DNA from 2 places in the Streptomyces sp. Rer75 genome. Region 2 is predicted to be linked to the other one. Evidence: predicted binding sites of a transcription regulator. Region 2 holds the regulator's gene; the other holds the start of a gene.
The links. Region 2 encodes HrcA, which represses chaperone genes, less so after heat shock. Its sites were predicted from a motif close to TTNGCACTCNGNNNNNCNGAGTGCNAA; they were not measured.
Positions count from the first base shown of each region.

Region 1: a site for HrcA is predicted at 2,013-2,039, ahead of HYQ63_RS26320 (FmdB family zinc ribbon protein). Genes of this name have one in related genera too.

Region 1 covers NZ_CP058693.1:6,085,654-6,089,056, forward strand. The annotation lists gene HYQ63_RS26310 (RcpC/CpaB family pilus assembly protein) at 1-354, opposite strand, end outside; gene HYQ63_RS26315 (S-methyl-5'-thioadenosine phosphorylase) at 630-1,478, opposite strand; gene HYQ63_RS26320 (FmdB family zinc ribbon protein) at 1,622-2,002, opposite strand; gene HYQ63_RS26325 (potassium/proton antiporter) at 2,113-3,403, opposite strand, start outside.
Region 2 covers NZ_CP058693.1:3,424,654-3,428,056, forward strand. The annotation lists gene HYQ63_RS14640 (nitronate monooxygenase) at 1-206, opposite strand, end outside; gene dnaJ (molecular chaperone DnaJ) at 282-1,415, opposite strand; gene hrcA (heat-inducible transcriptional repressor HrcA) at 1,416-2,432, opposite strand; gene HYQ63_RS14655 (MBL fold metallo-hydrolase) at 2,609-3,331, shown strand; gene HYQ63_RS14660 (DUF3097 domain-containing protein) at 3,355-3,403, shown strand, end outside.

The DNA of each region.
Region 1 (3,403 bases), 2.7 Mb from region 2:
GCGGGCGACCACCCGCGCCGGGGCGTCGGTCCCGCGGTGCCGGACGGTGTCGGGCGCGGGCGTGGCCAGCACGTCCACCCGGTCGCCGGGATGCAGCAGCCGCACAGCCGCCGCGTCGGCGATCCGGACCGGCGCGGACACCACGGTGGGGCGCGGCGGCTCGTACCGGTCCCCGGCCGCGGTGGCGGGGGAGGGCTCCGGGCGCGAGGACCCCTGACCGGACGGTGCCGCGGCCGCGAGCGCGGCGGCCGTCAGCGCCAGCCCGGCCGCCATCGAGCGCCGCCGTCGCCGCACGGACCGCCGCAGCCGGTATCTGCCGTCGCGCGCCACCCGCACCGGACCGAAGCGCGGCACCGCGCGGGCCGGGGGAGTGGCGCGGGTCGGAGGAGAAGACGCGCAGGACGGGGACGCGGGGGATGGGGACGCAGGAAAGGGACGGGACATGGCACAACACCGCCTGCCGTGAGGAGCCGGGAGCTATTTGGCCCCTTCACCATGCCCGGCCTCGCCGGATGCCGCTGGGGCCTGTGGACGGCCGCGGCCTTGTGGACAACTCGGTCCCCCACACGCGTGTGCATCCGTCCCAGCGCGCCCCCACCAGCCCCCACCAGCCCCCAGCCCGCCCGGCTCTACGGCAGCTCGATCCCCAGATCCCAGCCGTCGTGCCCGTGCGCGCACAGACAGTCCCGGTCGGCGTTGTCCGGAAGGCCGCTCACCGCGTCGAAGAGCACCTCGCGCAGCCGTCCGACGTTCTCGCCGAACACCTTCAGCACCTCGGCGTGCGAGACGCCCTCACCCGTCTCCACGCCCGCGTCCAGGTCGGTGACCAGCGTCAACGACGTGTAGCACAGCTCCAGTTCACGGGCGAGCACCGCTTCCGGATGCCCGGTCATCCCGACCACCGACCAGCCCTGCGCGGCATGCCAGCGCGATTCCGCCCGGGTGGAGAAGCGGGGCCCTTCGATCACGCACATCGTCCCGCCGTCCACCGGCTCCCAGTCGCGTCCGCGTGCCGCCGTCACCGCGGCCTGCCGCCCCACCGGGCAGTACGGGTCGGCGAAGGTCGTGTGCACCACGTTCGGCACCCGCCCGTCCGGGAGCGGCTCGCCGTCGAAGTAGGTCTGCGTGCGTCCCTTGGTGCGGTCCACCAGCTGGTCCGGCACCAGCAGCGTCCCCGGGCCGTACTCCGGCCGCAGTCCGCCCACCGCGCACGGTCCGAACACCTGCCGCACCCCGACCGAGCGCAGGGCCCACAGGTTGGCGCGGTAGTTGATCCGGTGCGGCGGCAGATGGTGCTTGCGGCCGTGCCGGGGCAGGAAGGCGACCCGCCGTCCCGCGATGTCGCCGAGGAAGAGCGAATTGCTCGGCGTGCCATAGGGAGTCTCCACGGTGACCTCGGTCACATCGTCGAGGAAGGCGTAGAACCCCGACCCTCCGATGACCCCTATGTCTGCTGGTGTGCTGCTCGTCTCAGCCATGTGATCACCCTAGCCAGCCGCGGACGACGGCGCCCCGACGCAGGGCGCCCGGACGCAGGGCGCCCCGACGCAGGGCGCCCCGACGCACGGCGCCCCCGCGGCTTCCCGGGAGGGAGCGGCGGGGGCGCGCGGTGCGTGCGAGGTCAGGCGGCCGAGCTGGTGCTGCTCGACGAAGAAGACGTCGACGAGGAGGACGACGAAGACGTCGAAGACGAGGAAGTCGACGAGGACGACCCCGAGGAGGTGTCCGAGGAGGAAGAGGACGAAGACGACGAGCTCTTGTCCGACGACGAGCCGCTGTCGCTCTTCGACGCGGACTTCGCCGAGCCGCCGGAGCTGCTGGACGAGGAGCGGCTGTCGTTCCGGTAGAAACCGGAGCCCTTGAAGACGATGCCGACCGCGGAGAACACCTTCTTCAGGCGTCCCTGGCACTCGGGGCATTCGGTGAGTGCGTCGTCGGTGAACTTTTGCACCGCCTCGAGGCCCTCGCCGCACTCGGTGCACTGGTACTGGTAGGTCGGCACGTACTTCCTCCTGGCACTCTCACTCGTTGAGTGCTAACGACGCTCCATAGTGCAGTATTCCGGCCCGCCAGTCCACTGCGGTACGGCACACGGTGACCTACGCCACGCCATCAGCCGCCACCGGTGCCCAGCCAGCCCGCCAGCTTGCCGCCCCGGCCGACCGCCCGCAGCCGCTGTTCGGCCGCGTCCCGCACCGGGTCGGTGGCCACCACCAGGAGTTCGTCGCCCCGCCGCAGCACGGTCGAGGGCAGGGGCACGAAGCTGGAGCCGTCCCGGACGACGAGGGTGACCGCGGCCCCCGGCGGCAGCCGCAGCTCGCCGACCTCCACCCCGTGCATCCGGGAGTCCTTGGGGATCGACACCGACAGCAGATGGCCGCGCAGCCGCTCCAGCGGGGCCGACTCGATGCCCAGGTCCGCGGTGCCCTCCGTCTCCTCCAGGTGCAGCCGGGTGGCGAACCAGGGCAGCGTCGGCCCCTGGATCAGGGTGTAGATGATCACCAGGACGAAGACGATGTTGAAGATCCGGCGGCTGTCGGGCACCTCGCCGACCATGGGGATGGTCGCGAGCACGATGGGCACCGCGCCGCGCAGCCCGGCCCAGGACAGCAGGGCTTTCTCCCGCCATGCCACCCGGAACGGCGCCGTGCTCACCAGCACCGACATGGGCCGGGCGACGACGGTCAGCACCAGGCCGACCACGACGGCGGGCCAGATGTCGTCGGCCAGTTCGTGCGGCGTCACCAGCAGTCCGAGCAGGACGAACATGCCGATCTGGGCGAGCCAGCCGAGCCCCTCGGCGAAGCCGCGGGTGGCCGGCCAGTGCGGCAGCTTCGCGTTGCCCATGACGAGCGAGGCGAGGTAGACGGCGAGGAAGCCGGAGCCGTGTGCCAGCGCGCCGCCCGCGTAGGCGACGACCGCGATGGCCATCACCGCGATCGGGTACAGGCCCGAGGCGGGCAGGGCCACCCGGCGCAGCGCGTACGAGCCGAGCCAGCCGATCGCGAGACCGATGGCGGCGCCGATCGCCAGCTCCAGCACGATCTCGCCGATCATGACGTACCAGGCGTCGATCGGGCCCTGGCTGGAGAAGGCGACGACCAGGATCACCACCGGGGCGTCGTTGAAGCCCGATTCGGCCTCCAGGATGCCGGTGAGCCGCTTGGGCAGCGGCACCTTGCGCAGCACGGAGAAGACCGCCGCCGCGTCCGTGGACGACACCACCGCGCCGATGATCAGCGCCTGCCGCCAGTCCAGCCCCACCACATAGTGCGCCGCCGCCGCGGTGACCCCCACGCTCACCGCGACGCCCGCGGTCGACAGCGCGGCGGCCGTCGGCAGCGCGGGTTTTATTTCTCGCCACTTGGTGCCCAGACCGCCCTCGGCCAGGATCACCACCAGC
Region 2 (3,403 bases):
AGGTTGACGCCGAAGGGGCGGCCGGTCAGCCCGCGCAGCTGCTTGATCTCCTCGTACATCGCCTCCGGCGTCTTGTAACCGGCGGCGAGGAAGCCGAGGCCCCCGGCCTCGATGACAGCGGCGGCGAGCTGCGGGCAGGAGGCCCCGCCCGCCATCGGAGCCTGCACGATCGGGTACCGAGCGAGATCGGTCAGCGCGGAGGACATGGGCACATGGTGCCATGCCCTCCGCGGCGATCCGTCACCGGATCAGCGTCCGCCGAAGGCGCTCACCGGCGGCGCCTACCGTCCGTTGAACGCGTCCTTCAGGCGCGAGAACAGCCCCTGCTGCCCCGGCTTGAACTCCCCGGTCGGGCGCTCCTCGCCGCGCAGCTTGGACAGCCGCCGCAGCAGCTCCTCCTGCTCCGGGTCGAGCTTGGTCGGGGTCGTCACCTCGACGTGGACGATCAGGTCGCCCCGGCCGCCGCCGCGCAGATGGGTGACGCCGCGCTGGTGCAGCGGGACCGACTGGCCGGACTGGGTGCCGGGCCGGATGTCGATCTCCTCCAGGCCGTCCAGCGTCTCCAGCGGCACCTTGGTGCCGAGGGCCGCCGCGGTCATCGGGATCGTCACCGTGCAGTGCATGTCGTCGCCGCGCCGCTGGAAGACGGGGTGCGGGACCTCGTGGATCTCCACGTACAGGTCGCCCGCCGGGCCGCCGCCCGGGCCGACCTCGCCCTCGCCCGCGAGCTGGATGCGGGTGCCGTTGTCCACACCGGCCGGGATCTTCACGGTCAGCGTGCGCCGCGAGCGGATCCGCCCGTCCCCCGCGCACTCCGGGCACGGGGTCGGCACCACGGTGCCGAAGCCCTGGCACTGCGGGCACGGCCGCGAGGTCATGACCTGGCCCAGGAAGGACCGCGTCACCTGCGAGACCTCACCGCGTCCGCGGCACATGTCGCACGTCTGCGCCGAGGTGCCCGGCGCCGCGCCCTCACCGCTACAGGTGGTGCACACCACCGCGGTGTCGACCTGGATGTCCTTGGTGGTGCCGAACGCGGCCTCGTTCAGCTCCACGTCGAGGCGGATCATGGCGTCCTGGCCGCGCCGGGTACGGGACCGCGGTCCGCGCTGCGAGGCGGTGCCGAAGAAGGCGTCCATGATGTCGGAGAAGTTGCCGAAGCCCGCGCCGAAGCCACCGGCGCCGCCGCCCGCGGCCGAACCCGACGGGTCCCCGCCCAGGTCGTAGACCTGCTTCTTCTGCGGATCCGACAACACCTCGTAAGCGGCGTTGATCTCCTTGAACCGCTCCTGGGTCTTCGGATCCGGGTTCACGTCCGGGTGCAGCTCACGTGCGAGCCGGCGGAATGCCTTCTTGATCTCGTCCTGCGAGGCATCGCGCTGCACGCCCAGGACTGCGTAGTAGTCCGTCGCCACTTACGACTCCGCCAGGATCTGTCCGACGTAACGTGCCACTGCGCGTACCGCTCCCATCGTTCCGGGGTAGTCCATGCGGGTCGGTCCGACCACGCCGAGTTTGGCGACGGCTTCGTCGCCCGAACCGTAGCCGACCGCGACGACCGAGGTGGAATTCAGCCCCTCGTGAGCATTCTCATGCCCGATGCGCACGGTCATACCCGAGTCTTTGGCCTCGCCGAGCAGCTTGAGGAGGACGACCTGCTCCTCAAGTGCCTCCAGCACGGGCCGGATCGTCAGGGGGAAATCATGCACGAAACGCGTGAGGTTCGCGGTGCCGCCGATCATCAGCCGCTCTTCGGTCTCCTCGACAAGCGTTTCGAGCAACGTCGCCAGCACGGTCGAGACCGTCCCCCGGTCCTCCTGCTCGAAGGACTCCGGAAGATCCTGCACCAATTGCGGCACATCCGCGAACCGCCGCCCCACGACCCGGCTGTTGAGCCGGGCCCGCAGATCCGCCAGCGAGTCGTCGCTGATCGGAGTCGGGCAGTCCACCATGCGCTGCTCGACCCGCCCGGTGTCGGTGATCAGCACCAGCATCACCCGGGCCACGGCCAGCGGCAGCAGCTCCACGTGCCGCACCGTCGAACGGGTCAGCGACGGGTACTGCACCACCGCGACCTGCCGGGTCAGCTGCGCCAGCAGCCGGACGGTGCGCCCCACCACGTCGTCGAGGTCGACGGCGCTGTCGAGGAAGTTCTGGATGGCGCGCCGCTCCGGAGCGGACAGCGGCTTCACTCCGGCCAGCCTGTCCACGAAGAGCCGGTAGCCCTTGTCCGTGGGGATGCGCCCGGCGCTGGTGTGCGGCTGGGCGATGAAGCCCTCGTCCTCCAGCGCCGCCATGTCGTTGCGCACCGTGGCCGGGGAGACCCCCAGCCGGTGCCGCTCGGTGAGCGCCTTGGAGCCGACCGGCTCCTCGGTGCCCACGTAGTCCTGGACAATGGCACGCAGCACTTCGAGTCTGCGTTCGCTGAGCACCCCGCGCACCTCCAGTCCAGCCGTGTCATCAGGTCGTCCTTCTGGCACTCAATGGTCACGAGTGCCAGAACCCCTCAGCCAGTGTACGGCGGGGTGCGGTGGCCACGGCAAGAGCCGCCCCCCGCCGGCGCCCCGGCCACACGTCACGCTATCGCTGTTGGAGCTAGCGTCTCGGTATGAAGACGTGTTGGGAAGAGGCAGGGTGGGAACAGCTCGCGCCCGATGTCGCCCGCCGACGGCTGCCGGACTGGGACTGCACGGTCGGCGTGGTCGTCGGCGATACGGACGTCCTCGTGGTGGACACCGGCTCGTCGCTGCGCGAGGGCGCGGCGCTGCGGGCCGAGATCACCCGGCTGACCGGCCGCCGGCCGACCCGGATCGCGCTCACCCATCCGCACTTCGACCATGTCCTGGGCACGGCCGCCTTCGCGGGCTGCGAGGTGTACGGGGCCACGGGTCTGGACGCCCTGCTGCGCCGCGACCGGGACGCGCTGCGCGAGGACGCGGTACGGCACGGGGTGGCCCCCGGCGCCGCCGCCGAGGCCGCCGATCACCTCGTACCGCCGCATCACGCGGTCTCCGGGGAGGTCACCCTCGACCTGGGCGGCCGGTCCGTGCTGCTGGCGAACGTGGGCCCCGGGCACACCGCCCATGACCTGGCCGTTCTGGTCCCGGGACGGCCGGAGGTGGTCTTCTGCGGCGATCTGGTCGAGGAGTCGGGCCCGCCCCAGGCCGGACCCGACGCGATCCCCGCCCACTGGCCCGCCGCCCTCGACCGGCTGATCGCCCTCGGCGGCGAGGACGCGCGGTACGTGCCGGGGCACGGGTCGGTCGTGGACGCGGCCTTCGTACGTGACCAACGCGACGAACTGGCCGCCCGCTTCGGCGTGTCCCGTTAACCCGCCGCGCTATCGTCATCCGGATGCGCAGCAGCCGACAGTACGACTCGGATCTGACCCCGCCCTGGAAGC